2 linked regions of the Solitalea canadensis DSM 3403 genome follow. The protein of the gene in region 1 binds, or shares a complex with, the protein of each later gene. Links are inferred from orthologs where the notes say so. Each region holds a gene or a part of one and is shown on either strand. Other genes may lie near its edges. The genes, in order: carB and carA.

Region 1 (11,408 bases):
AGAAAAAATACCTACGGTATCTCGCCTTTCTAAAACATACGCTTATGAAATTACTGAAGAAGACATCGCTGAACAATCTGAATCAAAAATATTCAGAAAAGAAATTTTGTTACCATTATCATTAATGATTATCACACTGATTGTTGGTAGTTATACCGGTATATCTATTCCTGAACTTATCATGATTGGGATTGGCTGTGTATGGTACATAATCTCTTGCTATAAGGTCTTCAGAGAAGATGAGAAGAATTAATCTTTAATTTTTATATTTTGAGCAAAAAGTAACAGGCCGGCAATATAATTGTCGGCCTGCTTCTTTTATACAAAGTTGATACGAGTACTTAATTTAACGATCTGAAGTTCTCATCATTCAGGATATTCTTCCCTTCGGCTGTATATAAAGCCTCTATACGATTTTGATAATGATCGGTTATTTTACCCCTCACCATTTTAAGTGTACTGTTAAGGAAGTGATTCTGCTCTGTAAAGCCTTCCGGTAAAATAGCAAAAGTGGCCGGCAACCATCGCTCCGGAAATATTCCGGCAAATTTACCCTGACTTTTATATTCGTTTACTTCGGCCTGTAGCATTTTAATTGCTTCTTTTTTACCTTCTTCTGATTCCCAATTCAGCCCTTTTTGACGCAAATATGATTTTAACGATTCCTTATTGGGCACAAGCAAGGCTGTTGTATAGGCATCCTGATTATTATGCAACATCACCTGATCAATAAACTTTGAGTTTTCAACCAACGATTCCTCAATACCTTCCGGACTATATTTTTCTCCGTCACTTCCAATCAGCAAACTTTTAAACCTGCCTAATACATATAAAAAGCCATCGCTATCCATATAGCCCAAGTCGCCGGTATGAAGCCATCCATTTTTAATTGTATCAGCAGTGGCTGTTTCATTCTTCCAATAACCCATCATTACATTTTCACCTTTGATAACAATCTCTCCTTTTTGTCCGACAGGAAGGGAATTACCTTGCTCATCACATATTTTTAACTCCATTGGCTTAACTAGATAACCAGAAGAGCCTAGTTTATGCTTCTTAAGCGAGTTAGAAGAAATGATCGGCGTAGCTTCCGACAACCCATAACCCTGAAACATTGGCACGCCTATAGCGTAGAAAAAGCGCTGTAAATCGATATCAAGCAAAGCACCTCCTCCGATAAAGAAACTTAATTCTCCACCAAATGCGTTACGCACTTTCGAGAACAAAATCTTATCATAAAATGCCAACAAAGGCTTGTACACAATACTAGCTCCTTGTCCTTTGTTGAAACCTTCACGGTTATAAGCGTAAGCAATTTTTAAAGCGTGATTAAACAATTTTTCGGTTATTCCGCCCTTCTGCTTAATTGCACTTTCAATATTCTTTTTAAAATTTTTGGCCAATGCCGGAACGCTCAACAACAAATTCGGCTTAATTTCCTGCATATTCACAGGGATATTCTTAAGCGTATCCATCGCGTTCTTACCCGGATCAACAGTCGCCACGCTTGCACCCGAAGCCATAAAACTGTAAAAACCTGCCACGTGTGCAAAACAATGATCTAAAGGAAGGATAATCAGCGTTTTCCAGTTAGCAGGAATATTCATCAGGCTTAGTGCCTGCTCAACATTGGAAGTATAATTTCTATGAGAAAGAATGATTCCCTTTGGGTCTGCCGTTGTCCCTGACGTATAGCTGATATTTGCATAGTCATTTCCCTTAATCGATTTGAAGCGCGATTCAAATTCAGGCATTCGTTCTGCAAGAAATTCTTCACCACGTTTATTTATTTCTCCTATATGAATTTCCTTGGATTGATAATTATCAAGCTCATCAAAAACAATTACATTTTTAACATTAGGTAAGTTCTCGATGATGGCGCGGATTTTAGGGAGATTACGCGCCGACACCATAATGTACTTCGCATCAGAATGCTGAATACGGAAGATCAGATCATTGCTTTCTTCCAGTTTTACTGATAATGGTACATTTACGGCACCTGTGTATAAAATACCAAGTTCACCAACTATCCATGCATTACGACCCTCTGCAAGAAACGCAACCTTATCATTTTTTTCAACGCCAACAGCTATCAGTCCGGCAGCCAAATGATATACCTGCTCGCGAGTTTGCATGTAAGAAAGTGCTACATACTCTCCCTCTTTCTTTTCCCACAAAAAAGGATTATTACTGTATCTATTTACACTTTCTTCAAATAAATCGATGATCGTTTTCATAACTTTTCCACAAAAAAGACCGCAAAATAAAACTTCTTTACTGAAATCAGTAAATTAAGGGTACAAAAAATCCGAATGCTATGAATGGAAGCGAAAGCCTTTATCTAATAGCACTCCTACCGGATGCTACAGTTACCCAGGAAGTAAATGAATTAAAGGTATTATTTGCTGAGAATTTTAATACCCGAAAAGGCCAGCACATAATTCCTCATATCACCTTACAGCCACCCTTTGGAATGACGCATGAAGCAATGAGCCAGTTGATTAATAATTTAATACAGTTTTCTGAAGAAGAACAGCCGTTACAAATTCAATTGGATGGTTTTGGTTATTTTCTGAATCCACGAAGTGATGTGATTTTTATAAAACCAGTACATAATCCTTTGTTACAAAGATTTCACAGGCATTTGATGTGCTTTCTACGAAAGAATGGATTTTCTGTTAGTGATACTTCGAAACGGTTTAATCCACATATTACAATTGCATACAGAGATCTAAAACGAGAAGAAACATTGAAAGCTTGGCCGCTTTTAGAAAACCAACCGTATTTAAGAGAGTTCGATGTTAATGAGTTTTATCTATTAAAACATAATGGGAAAACATGGCAAAAATATGCTTCATTTCCTTTAAGCAATATCAGTCTTTTAATTAATTAAAAAATGCCATTCCCATAAAGTCAGGAACAGCATTTTTCACTATTATAGAGAACAAGATTGATTATTGACTTTTCTTTTCTTCTTCAATAATATTTTTAGCCTTGTCTTTGTGTAAATAAATCTGGAAACCCACATTTAAACTTACTTGATTGGTAGTTGTAGAGCTACCAAAACCAAGAGTGAGATCATATTTTAATAAACCTTCCAAGCCAATATTTGGCGTAATGAAATAAGCAAGGCCTGGACCAAAACCTAGCCCTAAACCATTAGTATTATCTCCGGCAGCATTTACACCCTGAATACCTGCATTTGCTTCTAAAAACCAGGTGCTCCTTTTAGAGAACTCAATACTTGGGTCGTCAAAATACTTACGTCCAAAAGCGCCAACGCTCCAGGTAAAGAAGTTTTCATCATTAGCATGTGTATAATCGAAACTTACATTAGGACCAACCGCCAGATTATCCTGAATAAAGAAACCAACCATAGGAGTAATGCCAAATGTAAATGAACTGCTACCGCTTTGGAATACGCCGCCAATATTGGCCAGCTGAGCCCCAATGAGCAAATTGCCCCGTTGGGTTTGTGCTTTAACAGTAATCGTTACTGCTAATAGCAAAATCAAAAGTGTAGAGAGCTTTTTCATAAAGAATAATTTAAATAGAGTGCTTAAGTTTTTTGCAAAATTTAGATGATACCTCTAATTTAAATAAGTTTCTTTAGATAACAAAGACTAAATACTGTGTTTCAATTTCTTAAATAAAGAAAAACTCCCATTTGAAATTTTCAAATGGGAGTTTCATATTGTTCCTGACTAATTATTATTTAGAAAGATACATTGATTTTTCTTTTACAAGATGACGGAAATAAGGATCTTCCAGATCTTTGATAAAGCGAATTGCTTCACCAGTAGATTTCATTTCAGGTCCTAGTTCTTTATTCACCTCAGGGAATTTATCGAATGAGAATACCGGCTCTTTAATTGCGTAACCTTTTAACTTCTCTTCAATTGTAAAGTCCTTTAATTTATTAACTCCCAGCATCACTTTAGTTGCAATGTTGATATAAGGAACATCATATGCTTTCGCAATGAACGGAACTGTACGTGAAGCACGAGGATTTGCCTCAATTACATATACATTCTCATCTTTAATTGCGAACTGAATATTTAACAAACCTCTTACATTCAGCGCTTTTGCAAGCTTAATGGTGTACTCTTTCATCTTATTCTGAACGTTTTCAGATAAACTGAACGGAGGCAATACTGCGCTTGAATCACCAGAGTGAATACCTGCAGGCTCAATATGTTCCATCAAACCAACAATGTGCACATCTTCCCCATCACAGATTGAATCTGACTCAGATTCTTCAGCACGATCAAGGAAGTGGTCGATCAGGATTTTGTTATCCGGCATATGGCGCAATAATTTTACTACAGCGCGTTCTAATTCTTCATCATTGATTACGATCTCCATACCTTGTCCGCCTAATACATAACTAGGACGAACCAATACAGGATAGCCAACTTCACTTGCAACTTTAATTGCTTCGTCAGCAGAGTGTGCAACTCCATATCTCGGATAAGGAATATCAAGATCTTTTAACAAGTCAGAGAAACGACCGCGATCTTCAGCAACGTCCATATCAGGGAATGTAGTTCCGATGATCTTAATGTTGTTTTTATGTAACAACTCAGCCATTTTTAAGGCCGTTTGACCACCTAACTGAACAATTACACCTTCTGGCTTCTCTAAGTCGATGATCTCACGAACGTGCTCCCAGAAAACTGGTTCAAAGTATAACTTATCAGCCATGTTAAAGTCGGTAGAAACAGTTTCAGGGTTACAGTTAACCATGATTGATTCATACCCTGCTTCTTTTGCAGCCAATAAACCATGAACACAAGAATAATCGAACTCAATACCTTGTCCGATACGGTTTGGACCAGAGCCTAACACAATGATCTTTTTCTTATCAGAAGGAATTGATTCATTCTCTCCTTCGTAAGTAGAATAGTAATATGGCGTTTGCGCCGGGAACTCAGCAGCACAGGTGTCTACCATTTTGTAAACTCTGCGGATACCTAATTCTTTACGTTTATAGTAAATAGCATCTTCATCAACTCCTAACAAATACGCTAACTGTAAATCAGAGTACCCTTTTTGTTTGGCAGTGATTAACAAATCTTTTGGAAGATTCGCTAATGAATAGCGCTTGATTTCTAACTCTAAATGAACCAGATCCTGAATCTGCATCAAGAACCAACGATCTATTTTGGTTGCTTTTTGTACCGATGAAACTGGAACGCCTAACGCTAATGCATCTTTAATGTGGAACAAACGATCCCAACTTGGATGCTCAAGGCTATCCATAATCTTGTCAAGATCTTTCAGTTGTTTTCCATCAGCACCTAAACCGTTACGACTGATCTCTAATGACTGACAAGCTTTTTGAAGTGCTTCGGTAAAGCTGCGACCAATTGCCATTACCTCACCTACCGACTTCATCTGTAAGCCTAACTCTTTATTTGCACCTTTGAATTTCTGAAAATTGAAACGTGGGACTTTAACGATCACATAGTCAAGTGATGGTTCAAAGTATGCAGAAGTAGTTTTTGTAATTTGATTTTCGATCTCATCCAAATTGTAACCAATTGCCAATTTAGCGGCAATTTTAGCAATTGGATAACCAGTTGCTTTAGAAGCTAATGCCGATGAACGAGATACACGAGGGTTAATTTCAATCGCGATGATCGACTCATCGTCAGGACTTACTGAGAACTGTACGTTACAGCCACCAGCGAACGTTCCGATAGCACGCATCATTTTGATTGCCTGGTTACGCATATCCTGGTAGCAACGGTCTGACAGTGTCATTGCCGGAGCAACAGTAATTGAGTCTCCGGTATGGATACCCATTGGGTCGAAGTTTTCGATCGAACAGATAATGATCACGTTATCATTGCTGTCGCGAAGTAACTCTAATTCGTATTCTTTCCAGCCTATTACCGCTTTCTCTACCAACACTTCATGAGTTGGAGAAGCTTGTAAACCACGATTTAACGCTGAGTCAAAATCCTCTTTTTTATGGACGAAACCACCACCTGAACCACCAAGCGTATAAGAAGGACGTATTACTAGTGGAAAACCGATTTCCTGAGCTGCCTCTTTACCTTCAAGGAAAGAGTTAGCAATTTTTGAAGGGGCTACTCCCACTCCAATATCAATCATTAATTGGCGGAACTCTTCACGGTTTTCTGTTTTCTCGATTGCGGCAACATCCACACCGATAACTTTAACACCGTATTTAGCCCAAATTCCACGTTCTTCAGCCTCTTTTGCAAGGTTAAGCGCGGTTTGTCCACCCATGGTAGGTAACACAGCGTCAATTTTTTGTTCTTGCAAAATCTGTTCGATACTCTCACAATTAAGCGGCAGCAGGTACACATGATCAGCAATAACCTTATCGGTCATAATGGTAGCCGGATTCGAATTAATAATCGAAACCGAAATACCTTCTTCTTTTAACGATAAAGCTGCTTGAGAGCCTGAATAATCGAATTCACATGCCTGGCCGATAATAATTGGGCCAGAACCGATGATGAGGACTGATTTGATACTTTCGTTTCTTGGCATTCTATGAAGGGAGTCTAAAAATTGTGCAAAGGTATCATTTTTGAAATTAATTTAAGGATTTATTTTCGTTTTTTGGATAGTTGGATATAAGTTCATAAAAAGATATTAAATATAGTTCTTATAATTTAAAGGATTAATCCGCAATCATAAAGATTTTAGCCCCATACTGTAATTAAGTATATTCGGGTACATTCGGTAAATATTTCGATTTTGCTGAATAGTGTGCAACTATTACCAACTTGAATGACAGTTGATTTTTTATACGAATTCATCTCAAAAAACAAGTACGCAGTTTTATCGACTGTAACAGTTGATGGTTTGCCTGAATCAGCAGTGGTTGGCATTGCTATTACAACAGACCTCAGAATTATTTTCGACACATTAAGTACATCCAGAAAATATCAGAATTTGATCAATAACCCTTCAATTGCATTTGTAATTGGTTGGGACGGTGAGCAGACGATTCAATATGAGGGTACTGCCAAAATTCCTGACGAAAAAGAACTTGAAGAACTACTTCAAATTTATTTTAACGTTTTCCCTGACGGCAAGGACCGGAAGGAAAACTGGAAAGATATCGCCTATTTTTCCGTTTCACCTAGATGGATTCGTTATTCAGATTTTAATGTTCCGGTTACGATTGAAGAGATTAGATTTTGAAAACTGGGTAAGATTGGAAGGATGTCACTCTTTCTTAGATTTAATTTATCACCAATACTATTACAATGAGATTAATAAATGGTAGAGTTTTTGGGCATGCAAGAAACACCAAAAAATGAGAGAGCCGTCCCGGTTTAACCGGGACGACTCTACTCGCCTGGAATAAATATAGCTGGGATTTTTATTGGGCCAATTTAATTTCGCCAACGTTTACAACTTTATTTTCAGGTACTGAAACATCAAATTGTACGTCTTTTAGTGGCTCTACCGCATCTACAACAACTTTGTAGTTGCCTGCTTTAATGTTACTGAACTCAAATGCACCAGCAGATACAGCAGATTTTAATGTATCTGTACCAGCAATTGCCCAAACCTGACTTGCACCTTCTGCTGGAACTACCGTACCTTTAATACCTGAGTTTTCAGCTGCGGTGAACGCGAAAAGTCCCGCTGACAATCCCGTCAACGCAACTAAACCTAACATTACTTTTTTCATACTGTTTTGATTTTTTAGGTTCTACAATAATTTATTAGTCAGGTAAAAGTTTTTCTATCTATAGTTCAGTTTTTTGAATTAACAAACATTGCCATTTCCAATTGTAACCCAAATGATGTGCCGATAACAGTTTAATACCTGAAACCATACAAAAACCTTACTCAATAGCTTTCTAAGCAGTTTTTGAATTGTAACCGAACTGTTGCAATTGTGGAAAAGCTTGCAGAGCATGGATATTTTATTCCCGATTTCTATATAACTGTTACACAGCAATCTTCTGAGAAATTCGGTACTTTGTTACTTTTAAAGTATAAAAACTAACCCTGATGAATATCAACAAAAGCAAATTATTACTAATCAGTGGGCTTGCTATTGCTACAATCTCCTGTAACAAGCAAAATGCTTCACAAAAAAAAGATTTTGTTAAAGAAAATATTGACACAACAGCCAAACCAGGTGTTGACTTCTTTCAATACGCTAACGGAGGCTGGACCAAATTAAACCCGATCCCTTCGGCTTATAGCCGTTGGGGAATTGGCAACCTGGTAAATGATGAGATTTATGATAAACTCAGAAAGATCAACGAAGATGCTGCAAAAGCAAAAGAAGCTGAAGGTAGTAATAGCCAAAAGATCGGAGATTTCTGGCACACAGGAATGGATACTGTCGGCATTGAGAAACAAGGCATTCAACCAATAAAAGCTGATATTGATCGTATTGCTGCGATTAAAGATATTAACGGAGTATTAAACGAGATTGCTTACCAGCATACATTAGGTGATAGTCCGTTATTCTCGATGTATGTATACCAGGATACTAAAAATAGTGAGGTAATGGCTCTTTATTTAAATCAAGGCGGTATAGGCTTACCAGACCGGGATTATTATTTCAATAAAGACGGACGTACAGCGGCAATCCGCCAGGATTACCAACAGAAGCATTTGGTCAACATGTTCAAACTTTCAGGATTTGATGAATCAACCGCAAACAAAGCTGCTGAAAATACCTACAAAATTGAAGAATCGCTGGCAAAAGCATCCCGTAAACTTGAAGATCTTCGTGATCCTTATAAAAACTATAACAAATTATCAGTTAGCGATCTAAACAAGTTAACGCCGTCAATCAACTGGAATGACCTGTTAACCAAAATGAAGATTAAGAAAATCGATTCTGTGATAGTTGGCCAACCTGAATTCTTTAAGCAAATTGAAGTAAGCTTAAAATCTATTCCTGTTGATAGTTGGAAAGAATACCTACGCTGGAACATGGTAAGCTCAAGCGCATCTTACCTTCACAAAGCATTGGATGATGAAAACTTCCGTTTCTATGGAACGGTTCTTACGGGTAAAAAAGAACAGCGTCCACGCTGGAAACGTGTGTTGAGTTCTGAAGAAGCTGTTATGGGCGAAGTACTAGGACAGCTTTACGTGAAAGAATATTACTCTGAAAAAACCAAGAAACGTTACGAAGATTTGGTTGAAGCTATTCGCGATGCTTACAAAGAGCGTATTAAAAAACTGGATTGGATGAGCGAACCAACCAAGCAGAAAGCCTTAGCTAAACTTGCGAGTATGACCAAAAAAGTTGGATATCCGGATAAATGGAAAGACCTTTCAAGCTTAAATATTGATCGTTCATCATACCTTGCCAACATAAAACGCGGTAGTGAGTTTTGGTATAAATACAACGTAGATAAATTAGGAAAGCCGGTTGACCGTAATGAATGGGAAATGACGCCTCAAACTTACAATGCTTATTACAACCCATCTAACAACGAAATCGTATTACCTGCAGCAATTTTCCTGGTACCGGGCTGGAATGATGAAAATATTGATGACGCAGTTGTTTATGGCTATGCCGCTGCATCAACTATCGGACATGAAATTACCCATGGATTTGACGATCAGGGTAGCCAGTTTGATGAAAAAGGTAACTTAAAAAAATGGTGGACTCCTGAAGATGAGACTAAATTTAAAGAACGTTGCCAAATGATCATCAAGCAGTTTAATGATTACAAGGTCTTAGATAGCTTACATGTAAACGGGGATGCTACTCAAGGTGAAAACATTGCCGACTTAGGTGGTATTTTACTTGGCTGGGACGCCTTCGTAAAAACTGAACAGTATAAGAAAGGTAAAAAAATCAACGGACTTACCCCGGCTCAACGATATTTCTTAGGCTATGCAATGGGTTGGTTAGGTCATCAACGTGATGAAAACCTTGCCAATCAAATCATGACCGATGTTCATGCGCCAGCTAATCTTCGCGTTAATGGACCATTTGCTAACATCCCGGCATTTTACGAAGCTTTCGGTATTAAACAAGGCGATGCCATGTGGAGACCAGATAGCTTAAGAGTGAAAATCTGGTAACTAATTTTACCGCAAAGACGCGAAGACGCAAAGTTGTTAATTATCTTTGCGACTCCGCGTCTTTGCGGTTTATATTAATGAATCAATCTTCCATCCTAAAAATTGCCATTATTGGCCCTGAGTCTACGGGAAAATCAACAATGGCTCAATACCTTGCTGAATATTACAACACTGTTTGGGTTCCTGAATATGCTCGTGAGTATTGTGAAGGCTTAGATCGTGATTGCACGCTGGAAGATGAAATCAATATGTTTTATGGACAGTTGGCATTAGAAGAGAAATTATTGCCTGAAGCAAACAAACTATTAATTTGCGATGTAACCGTAATGACTGTTAAAGTTTGGTGTGAAGAAGTATTTGGTTCAGCACCGGATTTTGTAACTGAAGAAATCAAGAATCGTCATTATGACCATTACCTGCTAATGTATATTGATAATCCATGGGAAGACGATCCTCAGCGTAATTTTCCTCATAAACGAGAATACTTCTTTGATATTTACAAACAAGAGCTCGAAACCCTAAATGCTTCTTATACCATCATAACCGGGCTTGGACAAGAGCGTTTTGACAATGGCATAGCCGCTGTGGAAAAGGTTTTAGGCACACAAAGAAACTAAGCTTAAGCAACAATTAATATTCATTTAAACTATGTGTCCTTGAGGCTTTGCGAGCCCTTTTTAACTTCCAAATTCACAGTTTTCTCAAATTCTCAAATTTTAACCTACCTTTGTCTTATTCTTAAGGGGTGCCTTAAAGAGTAATAAGTTCTAAGTTTCGAGTTTTAAGCGCTGACCGCATGTTCAGCTTCTTATAACCTTTAACTTCAAACCTGATACTCTAAAATACAGGCTGAGATTATACCCATCAATGTTAAAACGTCTCAACAGTTGACACATTGAGCACCTGATCCGGATAATGCCGGCGTAGGGAGGTAAAAGTTAAATTTAGCGGGAGTACACCCTTTGCTTTCGCATTGTTTAACAACATATCAAATACAAAAAATGAAAAAAGTTTTACTTATGGCCTATTTAGCCATGGTAACTCCTTTATTAGCTCTTGCACAAATGCAATTGAGCGGAAAGATTTTTGACAAACAATCTAACCAAACTTTAGCGGGAGCTACGGTGAGCATTAAAGGAACAGTGCTCGGAACTCAAACCAATTCTTCAGGAACCTTTGAATTCAACAAATTAAAATCAGGCAAGCATACGCTTTTGATTACGTTTGTCGGTTACACAGCCCTTGAACAAGAGGTAAATTTATCGTCTAACCAAACAATTGAGATCAAGCTGGATCGCAGTACTGTTATTGCCGACGAAGTAGTGGTAAGGTCAACCAGGGCAAGTGCAAATGCT
Region 2 (10,927 bases), 3.8 Mb from region 1 along the record:
AAACGTAACGGGGATTATTAATTAGTCGATAGTCGATAGTGAATGCTTTCAGTCTTATTTTATACTATGGTCTATGGACTATGGACCATGGTCTAACTCAAAAATTACATGTCCATTTTACACCTTTTTGATATTTTAGGAACAATTGCGTTTGCTATTTCCGGTGCTTTGGCGGCCATGAACAAACGTCTGGATATTTTTGGAGTACTTATATTGGCATTCGTGACAGCGGTTGGTGGGGGAACACTGCGGGACGTAATGATTGGTTACACACCTGTTGCCTGGATGCGAAATTTCACCACTGTTTTAACAGTTTTTGGTGCTTATGTGGTGATATTGTTTGCTAAACCATATGTTCATCATTTTAAAAAAACACTCTTCTTTTTCGACTCCTTTGGGTTGGGGGCCTTTACGGTAACCGGAATTGCCCAAGGATTGGCTTTTGGGTTGCATCCGGCCTTGTGTGTAGCACTAGGCACTATGACAGGGGCGTTTGGAGGGGTGTTGAGAGATATGCTGATCAATGAAATTCCACATGTTTTTAGAAAGGAAATTTATGCAACTGCTTGTATTTTAGGAGGTACTTTGTTCTTTCTATTACAGTATTTTGAGGTAAGCCGGCATTTAACTGAAATAGCTTCAGCTGTTACGGTAGTTTTGGTTCGTGTAATTTCCATCAGGTATAAATTATACCTTCCAATGATTTACGAAAGGGAAGCCTGAAAACAACATTTAGTGTTAATATTACACTAAGTATTGTTTGTTTTGATAACTTTAATAAAGTGTTCTTAATTTAATCAAATCAGTAATTTATTTGAATTATTTTATAAAATTAATAAAAGCCTGACAAAAATCAGTTTGTCTGTGTGAGTATTTTTAGCTACTTTCGGCTGCACTATTAAAAGCAGGAATAACGGTTTGGGATAGCTGGGAAACAGATAATTTCTGCAAACCACACAGAACATAATAACAAATTACAAATAACTATAACATGAGTTTAATCTTAGATGTTAAAGCAAGGCAGATCCTCGACTCAAGAGGTAATCCTACCGTTGAAGTGGATGTAATCACTGAGAACGGTGTTGTAGGCCGTGCGGCTGTACCTTCCGGTGCTTCTACCGGTATGCACGAAGCTGTAGAACTTCGCGATAATGATAAAAATGTATACATGGGTAAAGGCGTAACTAAAGCTGTTGCCAATGTAAATGATAAACTTGCCGACGCATTGCGTGGTATGGATGTGTTTGATCAAAACCTGATCGACAAAGCCATGATCGAAATCGACGGTTCTGAGAACAAAGGTAATTTAGGTGCAAATGCTGTATTAGGTGTTTCTTTAGCTGTTGCAAAAGCGGCTGCTCAAGAATCTCACCAATCATTGTTCCGTTACATTGGAGGTGTTAATGCTAACACATTGCCAATTCCAATGATGAACATTGTAAACGGTGGTGCGCACGCTGATAACAAAATTGATTACCAAGAATTCATGGTAATGCCTGTTGGTGCGGAGTCTTTCTCTCATGCTTTACGTATGGGTACTGAAGTATTCCACCACTTGAAAAATGTATTAAAGAAAAAAGGTTACTCTACTAACGTAGGTGACGAAGGTGGTTTTGCTCCAAACATCGGTTCAAACGAAGAGGCGATCGAAACTGTATTGCAAGCTATCGAGTCGGCTGGATATAAACCAGGAAGCGATGTTTATATTGCTATGGACGCTGCCAGCTCTGAAATGTACGATGAGAAAACAGGTTTATATAGCTTCTATAAATCAAACCCGGATCGTAAATTTACTAGCGATGAGTTAGTTGCTTACTGGGCTGACTGGGCTGCTAAATATCCAATTATCTCTATCGAAGATGGTTTAGCTGAAAACGATTGGGATGGCTGGAAAAAATTAACTGAGAAGTTAGGTGATAAAATACAGTTGGTAGGTGATGATTTGTTTGTGACTAACTCTAAATTCCTTCAAAAAGGTATTGATATGGGTGTAGCAAATTCAATCTTGGTAAAAGTAAACCAAATTGGTTCTTTAACTGAAACTATTAACGCTGTTACTTTAGCTCAAAATAACGGTTACACTTCAGTAATGAGTCACCGTTCTGGCGAAACAGAAGATTACACCATTGCTGACTTAGCGGTTGCTTTAAACTGTGGTCAAATTAAAACAGGTTCAGCTTCTCGTTCAGACCGGATCGCTAAATACAACCAATTACTTCGTATCGAAGAAGAATTAGGTTCTACTGCACGTTTCTTAGGTAAAAACTTCAAGTTCGCTAAGAAATAACCATAATATTTAACCGCAAAGGCGCGAAGGCACAAAGTTAATCTTTGCGTCTCCGCGCCTTTGCGGTTTTAATATCTTCTCATTACCTTTGAAAGAGACGGTATACGAATGTGCCGTTGAAACAGTAAGCTCGCAGTCAGTATGATACAGAAACTTGTCTCCATCGTAAAAAATAAATATTACTTAACACTAGTTGTTTTTTTTGTTTGGATGATGTTTTTGGACAGAAATGACTTTACGTCCCAATATGAATACCGTCAGAAATTAAGTCAGATTCATAAAGATCAACAGTATTACAAAGAAGAGATTATTAAAGTTAAAAAAGATCTAAAAGAACTCTCTACTGATCCTGAACAACTGGAGAAATTTGCACGTGAAAAGTACCTTATGAAAAGAGATGGCGAAGATATTTTCGTGATCGTTCCTGAAGAAGAAAAATAATCTTTTACTCATTTTTTGAATTTGTATCTTCAATTTCCTTTAAATTAAGTTATCAAATTCAACACTTTTGAGTAAATTGTTTACACGATAATGTGCGAATAGTATGCAAGTTCTAAAAGCGCTTCAATTTAAGGTTCTCGTTTGTTTGTTAGCCACTACCAGAGTAAGTTATAGGTTTAATACTTAAAAATGGCCCATCCTGCTCGTAGATTTTAAAACTAAACTTATAGTAAAGTTGTTATAATATTAATACAAAAATAGTGTATGACTTTTATCATAAAACCTCAATTTGATACGTTTTATCTTTAAATAAATCAAAGTTCATAAAATGAAAACCATATTAGTTCCAACCGATTTTTCTAAGTCCGCCTCAAATGCATTGACGTATGCCAAACGATTAGCGATTAATCACGGGTATAAATTAAGGCTGCTACATATTGTGCAAACGATGGTTGATCCTAATATGCCACCTGAGATAATTGATGATGTACTTACCACTCAGGAAAGAGATGCCAAAGAACGCAATGATGCTATTCAACAAGAATTGCACGATGCAGGAGTGGAAACAGAGGCTGTTACACGTCGAGGATTTCTTATTGAAAGTGAAATATTAGATGAGTTAACCAAAGGAGACATCAATCTAATTATCATGGGAACAAAAGGCGTTACAGATTTAGTTGAAAAACTTTTGGGAAGCAATGCTTCATCTATATTAGAGCGTGCAACCTGTCCCGTGTTAGTAGTTCCTGCTAATATTGATCCGGAGAAACCATTGAAGAAAATTGTGTACACCACGCAGTTCCATGGAGAAGAGCTTCCTTATGTTGAGCGTATTATGGATTTTGCAAGTAGCGTAAACGCGGATGCAACGATCCTGAAGATCAATACAAGTGATAAACAAGAAGAGTCACTAATCAATAAGCTTAACCTGGTTTCTCAAACGCTTAACTGCAAAGTTGAAACACATACAGCAAACTCAGTTTCTGAAGGTATCATCAATTATGCAAAACAAAATGATGTTGACCTTTTAGTAATGGTTACGCATAAACGTACGATGATTGAGAAGTTCTTTAATCCTAGTTTAACGAAAAAGCTTGCTGAACATATTAACATTCCTTTGTTAGCATATCATGCATAGATGTCTGCAACTACATAAATGATATAAAGAATCCTCCCTGTCGGAGGATTTTTTTATTTTTAGATAAACTCAGTATCTATTCTTATGAAAATTGCTTTCTTTTCAACTCGTAACTACGATAAAGAAATATTTAGTACCCTCAACGAAACGCATCATCAACATACAATCGAGTTCTTTGAACCTGAGCTTAATGAAAAATAGGTGATTCTTGCAAAAGGCTATGATGCCGTATGCATTTTTGTTAATGATCAGTTGGGTGAAAAAGTTATTACCGAATTGGCAAACTACAAAGTAAAAGCGATTTTGCTGCGATGTACCGGTTATAACAATGTAGATCTGCAAGCTGCCAAAAAACACAATATTGCAGTTATGCGCGTAAGTCATTATTCACCTTATTCGGTTGCAGAATATGCAATGACATTAATAATGGCTTTAAATAGGAAGGTTTATAAATCCTATAACCGCATAAAAAGAGGGAATTTCGAGTTATCCGGACTGATGGGTTTTGATCTGTTTAATAAAACCGTAGGGGTTGTAGGAACAGGAAAAATAGGACAAGTATTCAGCGCTATTTTAAAAGGTTTTGGATGCAGAGTTATTGCATACGACATTTATCCAAACAAGCAATGTGTAGAGAATGGGGTTACTTACGTAAGTTTTAGACCAATTATTCGTCGAATCAGATATTGTTAGTTTGCATTGTCCCTTAACGGAAGAAAATAAGCATATCATCAACGAGCAAACAATTGCGTCGATGAAACAAGGTGTTATGCTTATCAATACAAGCCGGGGAGGACTAATTGATACTAAAGCGGTAATAAATGCTTTAAAGACCGGTAAAATAGGTTCCTTGGGAATTGACGTTTATGAAGAAGAAGCAGAATTGTTCTTTAAAAATCTCTCAGATAAAATTATTCAGGATGATGTTTTTGCAAGACTATTAACCTTTCCAAATGTGTTAATCTCCGGCCATCAGGCATTCTTTACTGTAAATGCATTAAACGATATTGCCAATGCTCCATTACAAAATGCAAGCGACGCTGAAAATGCCCTGTCTAATGAAAATTCCTTATCGTAAATTGTCTACTTTTGCGAACTCAATAAGTTACTATTTATGCCTAAAATCTATCATTTGTCGAGCTGCAGTACTTGCAGCAAAATAATTAAGCAAGCAGAAGAGGCCGGAATTTCTTTTGAAAAACAGGATATAAAGGCAGAGCCAATTACTTCGGCTCAATTAGATGCCATGAAAGAACTTGCCGGATCTTATGAAGAATTATTTAGCCGTCGTTCTCAAAAGTTCCGACCAATGGGCTTACATGAAAAGCAACTGACAGAGAATGACTACCGTGATTTGATTCTTCAGGAATATACCTTCTTAAAACGTCCTGTTGTTATTGACGGGTTCAAAATATTCGTTGGAAACAGTGCCAAGGTAGTGGAGGCGATGATAGGTGAGTTGAAGTAGAAAATAAACACACCCCTAACCCCTCTCAAGAGGGGAACCGCGTCCAGATTCCCCTCTTGAGAGGGGTTAGGGGTGTGTTCCTTATCGCGCTAGAACAAAAACAAAAAACACCACAGGAAATCTGCGGCGTTTATATTTTTAAGTAAGCAATAACCTATTTAAGCATCGCTATGAAATCATCAAATAAATAACGAGAATCGTGAGGTCCGGGTGATGATTCAGGGTGATATTGAACCGAGAATGCATTTTTACCTTTTACACGGATACCTTCAATTGTTCCATCATTAAGATTGATGTGAGTGATCTCAACTTTATCAGAAGCTTTAACCTCATCAGGGTTTACGGCAAAGCCGTGATTTTGAGAAGTTACCTCGCAATGATTTTTAATAATGTTTTTAACAGGGTGGTTTAATCCACGGTGCCCGTTTTTCATTTTATAAGTTGAAATACCGTTTGCTTGGGCCAACATTTGGTGACCTAAACAAATACCAAACATTGGTTTTTCGGCAGCAACTATTTTCTTAACGGTATCAACACCATAAGGCATAGCTCCAGGATCGCCTGGGCCATTAGAAATAAAGTAACCCTGAGGATTCCATTGCTCCATTTCTTCAAACGTTGTTTTTGCAGGGAATACCTTGCAATAAACATCGCGCTCATCAAAATTGCGGAGAATGTTTTTCTTTACACCTAAGTCTAAAACGGCTACACGGTGGGTAGCTTCAGGATTTCCGTAAAAATAAGGTTCACGGGTACTTACTTCCGAAGATAATTCCAAGCCTGCCATTGAAGGAACTTCGCTAAGTTTCTTTTTCAATTCATCAAGGTCAAGGGTTTCAGAAGAAATGATACCATTCATGGCTCCTTTATCGCGGATGTGACGTACCAATTGACGAGTATCTACATCGCAAATTGCCACTACATTTTCGTTAAGGTAATATTCCTGGATCGATTCATCAGCCATTTTACGTGAATAATTCGACGTGAAATTCTTACAAACCAATCCTGCAATTTTTACCGAACCAGATTCAACTTCTTCATCGCTGATACCATAGTTACCAATGTGTGCATTGGTCGTAACCATGATTTGACGATAGTACGAAGGATCTGTGAAAATTTCCTGATAACCGGTCATTCCGGTGTTAAAACAAATCTCGCCGGTAGTGGTACCTATTTTACCGGCAGCTTTTCCATGGAATACCGTACCATCTTCAAGTAATAGTACAGCAGGGATTTTCTCGAACGTGCTCATTAAGTTGCAAAGGTAGAAAAAATCAGGTACTTTCGCCTGCATTTATTCAATTAAATCCTACAAAATGTCAGTCAATACCGAAATACGTAGAATTACCACTAATACCGTACAGGAAATGAAACTGAACGGCGAAAAAATTTCAATGCTAACGGCTTATGATTACTCGACAGCAGTAATTCTTGATGGTGCCGGAATTGATGTTATTTTGGTAGGTGATTCGGCGTCAAATGTAATGGCGGGGCATGAGACTACGCTTCCTATTACACTTGACCAAATGATTTATCATGCTTCGTCGGTAGTACGTGGTACTAAACGTGCATTGATAGTGGTTGATTTACCTTTTGGTTCTTATCAGGGTAATTCAAAAGAAGCTTTAGCCTCTGCTATTCGCATAATGAAAGAATCAGGAGCTCACGGTGTAAAATTAGAAGGTGGTGCTGAAGTGAAAGATTCTATAGAGCGTATTATATCTGCAGGTATTCCGGTAATGGGACACCTTGGATTAACTCCACAGTCGATCTATAAGTTCGGAACCTATTCAGTAAGAGCCAAAGAGGATGCTGAAGCCAATAAGTTGTTATCTGATATTCAAATACTACAAGATGCGGGGTGTTTTGCCGTTGTGTTGGAAAAAATACCTGCTAAATTGGGAAAAGAAGCAACTTCATTAGTTAAAATTCCGACTATTGGCATAGGTGCAGGACCGGATGTTGACGGACAAGTGCTGGTGGTGAATGATATGTTGGGTATTACTAAAGGCTTCCGCCCAAGATTTTTGCGTCAGTATTTAAACTTATTTGAAGAGATTACCGGTGCGGTAAAACAATACATCACTGATGTAAAAAGTCAGGATTTTCCTGGAAAAAAGGAACAATATTAATTAGCAGCGAAATAAATATTAATTGGCAGGCCCGATCACTGATCTGGTACTGTTTTTCATCATAATTAACTAATAGGGATGGGGAAAGGGTTAGTTAATACATATACTTATAAAGACATTGAAGTTCTTTATGAAGACAATCATATACTAGCTATCAATAAGCCGGCAGGAATTGCTGTTCAGTCTGATGAATCAGGAGATAAGCCACTGATCGACTTTGTTAAAGATTATATTAAATATACTTACGATAAACCTGGTGCTGCTTTTGCAGGGCTGATACATCGTTTGGACCGACCGGTAAGTGGAGTAATACTTTTTGCTAAAACAAGCAAAGCATTAGAACGCTTCAATAAGCTGTTTAAAGGGCGAGATATCCATAAAACTTATTGGGCCGTTGTAAAAAATGCTCCTCCTAAAAAAGAAGATACGCTCATCAACTATCTGAGAAAGAATCCGCAAACGAATACCTCCAAAGCTTACGATAAAGAAATTGAAGGAAGTTTAAGAAGTGAGCTTTCTTATAAAGTGCTTTCCAAATCAGACTCCTATTATCTGCTAGAGATAAATCCGTTAACCGGTCGTCATCATCAAATTCGTGTGCAGTTAGCCAATATGGGTTGTCCAATTCGGGGCGACAGGAAATATGGGTTTCAACGCTCTAATCCCGACTGGAGTATTAATCTGCATGCAAGAAAAATTACGTTTGAACATCCGGTAAAGAAAGAACCCATGGAAATTATTGCTCCATTGCCTTCGGATCCTATTTGGCGAAATTTTAATATATAATCCTAATAATAAATTGCCGTATCATTTTACAGTTATAAATAGTAATTTATAGGTAAATGATATGCTTCATTAATTTGCGCTCAACATTAATTTAACGCTGATGTTTGAAAAACTTTTTCAGTTATCCAGTCATAAAACAACAGTCAGAACAGAAATTCTTGCAGGTATAACCACTTTTATGACCATGGCTTATATTCTTGCTGTAAATCCGGCCATTTTAGGATCTACAGGAATGGATAAGCATGCATTGTTTACAGCAACCGTACTATCTACAGTAATCGCCACAATGGTTATGGCTTTTATGGCCAACTTGCCAATTGCCGCTGCACCCGGAATGGGATTAAATGCATTTTTTGCTTTTACGGTGGTTCAGGTAATGGGTTACTCTTGGCAAATGGCAATTACTGCCGTTTTTATTGAAGGACTAATTTTCCTGGTTTTAACTTTCTTTAATGTTCGGGAATTGATTGTGAATAGTATTCCAAAAACATTAAAAGATGCAATTCCAGTTGGTATAGGTTTATTTATAACGTTCATTGGATTACAGCATTCAGGCTTGGTTGTGGCTAATTCGGCCACTTTAGTTACATTAGGTAATATGGCCGACAGACATGTTTGGGTTGTTCTGATTGGATTACTTGTAACAGCTGTTCTAGTAGCTCTTGATGTTAAAGCTGCTATATTAATTGGAATTTTAGCCGGTACATTGTTAGGAATTCCACTTGGAGTAACTGAACTTCCTAAAGGAAATTTGGTTAGTATGCCACCTTCATTATCACCAATTTTTGCCCAATTCGATTGGAAAGATATTTTTTCGGCAGATATGCTTGTTGTCATACTCACTTTTCTGTTTGTTAATTTATTTGATACCGTCGGAACTTTACTTGGCGTAGCAGCAAAAGCCGGATTAATAGATGCAGATGGTAATTTTCCGAAAGTAAAACAGGCATTATTTGCAGATGCTATCGGAACAACCTTTGGAGCTATATTAGGAACAAGTACTATTACTGCTTATGTTGAAAGTGCTTCAGGAGTAGCGGCAGGGGGTCGGACTGGATTAACCGCCTTGAGTACTGCTGGAATGTTTTTAATTGCACTATTCTTTGCCCCATTGTTTTTATTAGTTCCTTCAGCAGCAACTGCTCCGGCATTAATAATTGTGGGATTGTTTATGGTTTCTTCAATCGCAAGTATCAATTTCAATGATTTTACAGAAGCGATCCCTGCGTTCATGACAATGGTAATGATGCCATTTACTTATAGCATTGCTCAAGGAATCGTTTTTGGAATGTTGGCATTCGTATTTATTAAGCTATTCACCGGAAAAGCTAATCAAATAAGTATTACGGTGTATATTATTGCTCTTTTATTTCTTCTGAAATTAGTTTGGATGTGATAAAAACAACGAAGGGAAGATGATCATCTTCCCTTCGTTGTTTTTATTTTTTTGTAGCAATATTAACAGTTTTCTTCTTTAACACAATTGGCTCATTTTGGGTTTTAATAATCAAACTGAATAATTCTTTAAGCATTGGATAAGCCTCTGACGGATAGATGGTCTCGTTTAGCTGCAGAATCGTTTGAATGTTAACTTTGTTGCCATTTATTTCAGTGCCAATCTTATAGAATCCACTTTTATCAGCTAGCACAAAGTTTGTGTTCTTTACTATTGATTCAACTTCGTACCCTTCAGGAATAGTAATGGATAAATTGGTTATTGATCGTTTCTTGATGCCAAAGTCGATAGGGAAAGTTCTTATATTTTGTTTAAGTGGATTGCTTTCAAGTTTGTCGAATATAAACGGTTGCAGGTAAATTGTTTTTGAATCAGCAGCATCTTCCTCATGCAATTTAAATTTGAACTTTACCTCTAATGGTTCATTCAGTACATCTAAGTTTTCAGTTTTAAGAGAGTCGATGGTTCCTGTGGTAAACTTATCCTGAATACTTTTCTGAAAATCTGTCATTGAAGAAAAACTGTTAATTTTCTTGCGCTCTTTAATTGCTGCATAGTCATATTTCCGACCAGCAAAAGATCCTTTGATTGAACCATCTGAACTTACAGTCATTTCTACATTGATCTGTTCAGTATCAAAAAGTTTGGGAACAAGGTTTATCCAGTTTGATTTTTTATAATCAACAATGCGTCCTTCTTTATTTAAACACCTGAAAGGAATAGTTCCAAAATCCAACTCTTTTTCTGTTGCGTCCAACAAATAAGATTTTCCACCTATAATTACATTAGCTATTATATAGTTGAAATCTGTTAAAATAGGATATAGTGTGGTTGGATATCCATTTTCACGTGTAGAAAGTATAACCGGATAAACATTGAAACCATGCGCTTTTAATGTTCCGGTTAGGAATAGATTAATATCAGCAATATTTCCGGAATGCTTTCCTATAATGTTTTTAGGATCATTTGATGCAAGCATTCCATATTTTTCATTCCATGCAATGGATTTTTTTATAAAAGCATAGATCAGTTTGGCCTTTTCAAGAGAGTCCGTTTGTGCTGCGATCTCAGCAGGAATAACTTGCGTATAGAATTTTTGATTTTTATCTACTAATGGGCCGAATTTTGAATCCATTAGTAATTGACGTTCAACATCCTTCCAGGTTGTGCTGAAGCGTTCTTTTCCTCCTGTAGTTGGACTCAGGTATTCTTCAATCTC

The links.
Region 2: the proteins of carB (region 1) and carA are in contact, whole or in part, in a solved structure (PDB 1KEE), measured with the Escherichia coli proteins. The link is inferred for Solitalea canadensis DSM 3403 from one-to-one orthologs.

The regions. Positions count from the first base shown.
Region 1 is NC_017770.1:4,153,541-4,164,948, forward strand. What follows is about bases 3,512-6,850. They hold carB (carbamoyl-phosphate synthase large subunit), read right to left. Parts: upstream 6,526-6,850; coding sequence 3,712-6,525; downstream 3,512-3,711. Other genes in these bases: SOLCA_RS17280 (outer membrane beta-barrel protein), read right to left, coding at 3,512-3,536; SOLCA_RS17290 (pyridoxamine 5'-phosphate oxidase family protein), read left to right, coding at 6,769-6,850. Outside these bases: SOLCA_RS17265 (hypothetical protein), read left to right, coding at 1-253; SOLCA_RS17270 (AMP-dependent synthetase/ligase), read right to left, coding at 342-2,237; SOLCA_RS17275 (2'-5' RNA ligase family protein), read left to right, coding at 2,318-2,893; more of SOLCA_RS17280, read right to left, coding at 2,955-3,511; more of SOLCA_RS17290, read left to right, coding at 6,851-7,185; SOLCA_RS17295 (carboxypeptidase regulatory-like domain-containing protein), read right to left, coding at 7,367-7,681; SOLCA_RS17300 (M13 family metallopeptidase), read left to right, coding at 8,008-10,053; SOLCA_RS17305 (AAA family ATPase), read left to right, coding at 10,131-10,670; SOLCA_RS17310 (TonB-dependent receptor), read left to right, coding at 11,055-11,408. UniProt on the Escherichia coli protein: Large subunit of the glutamine-dependent carbamoyl phosphate synthetase (CPSase).
Region 2 is NC_017770.1:364,850-375,776, forward strand. What follows is about bases 4,538-7,395. They hold carA (glutamine-hydrolyzing carbamoyl-phosphate synthase small subunit), read right to left. Parts: upstream 6,587-7,395; coding sequence 5,489-6,586; downstream 4,538-5,488. Other genes in these bases: SOLCA_RS23695 (NAD(P)-dependent oxidoreductase), read left to right, coding at 4,538-4,559; SOLCA_RS23700 (NAD(P)-dependent oxidoreductase), read left to right, coding at 4,561-4,944; SOLCA_RS01450 (arsenate reductase family protein), read left to right, coding at 4,981-5,334; panB (3-methyl-2-oxobutanoate hydroxymethyltransferase), read left to right, coding at 6,651-7,395. In the rest of the region: SOLCA_RS01420 (hypothetical protein), read left to right, coding at 1-21; SOLCA_RS01425 (trimeric intracellular cation channel family protein), read left to right, coding at 109-723; eno (phosphopyruvate hydratase), read left to right, coding at 992-2,287; SOLCA_RS01435 (FtsB family cell division protein), read left to right, coding at 2,429-2,728; SOLCA_RS01440 (universal stress protein), read left to right, coding at 3,057-3,866; more of SOLCA_RS23695, read left to right, coding at 4,068-4,537; more of panB, read left to right, coding at 7,396-7,466; SOLCA_RS01465 (RluA family pseudouridine synthase), read left to right, coding at 7,545-8,252; SOLCA_RS01470 (NCS2 family permease), read left to right, coding at 8,353-9,648; SOLCA_RS01475 (DUF3857 domain-containing protein), read right to left, coding at 9,692-10,927. UniProt on the Escherichia coli protein: Small subunit of the glutamine-dependent carbamoyl phosphate synthetase (CPSase).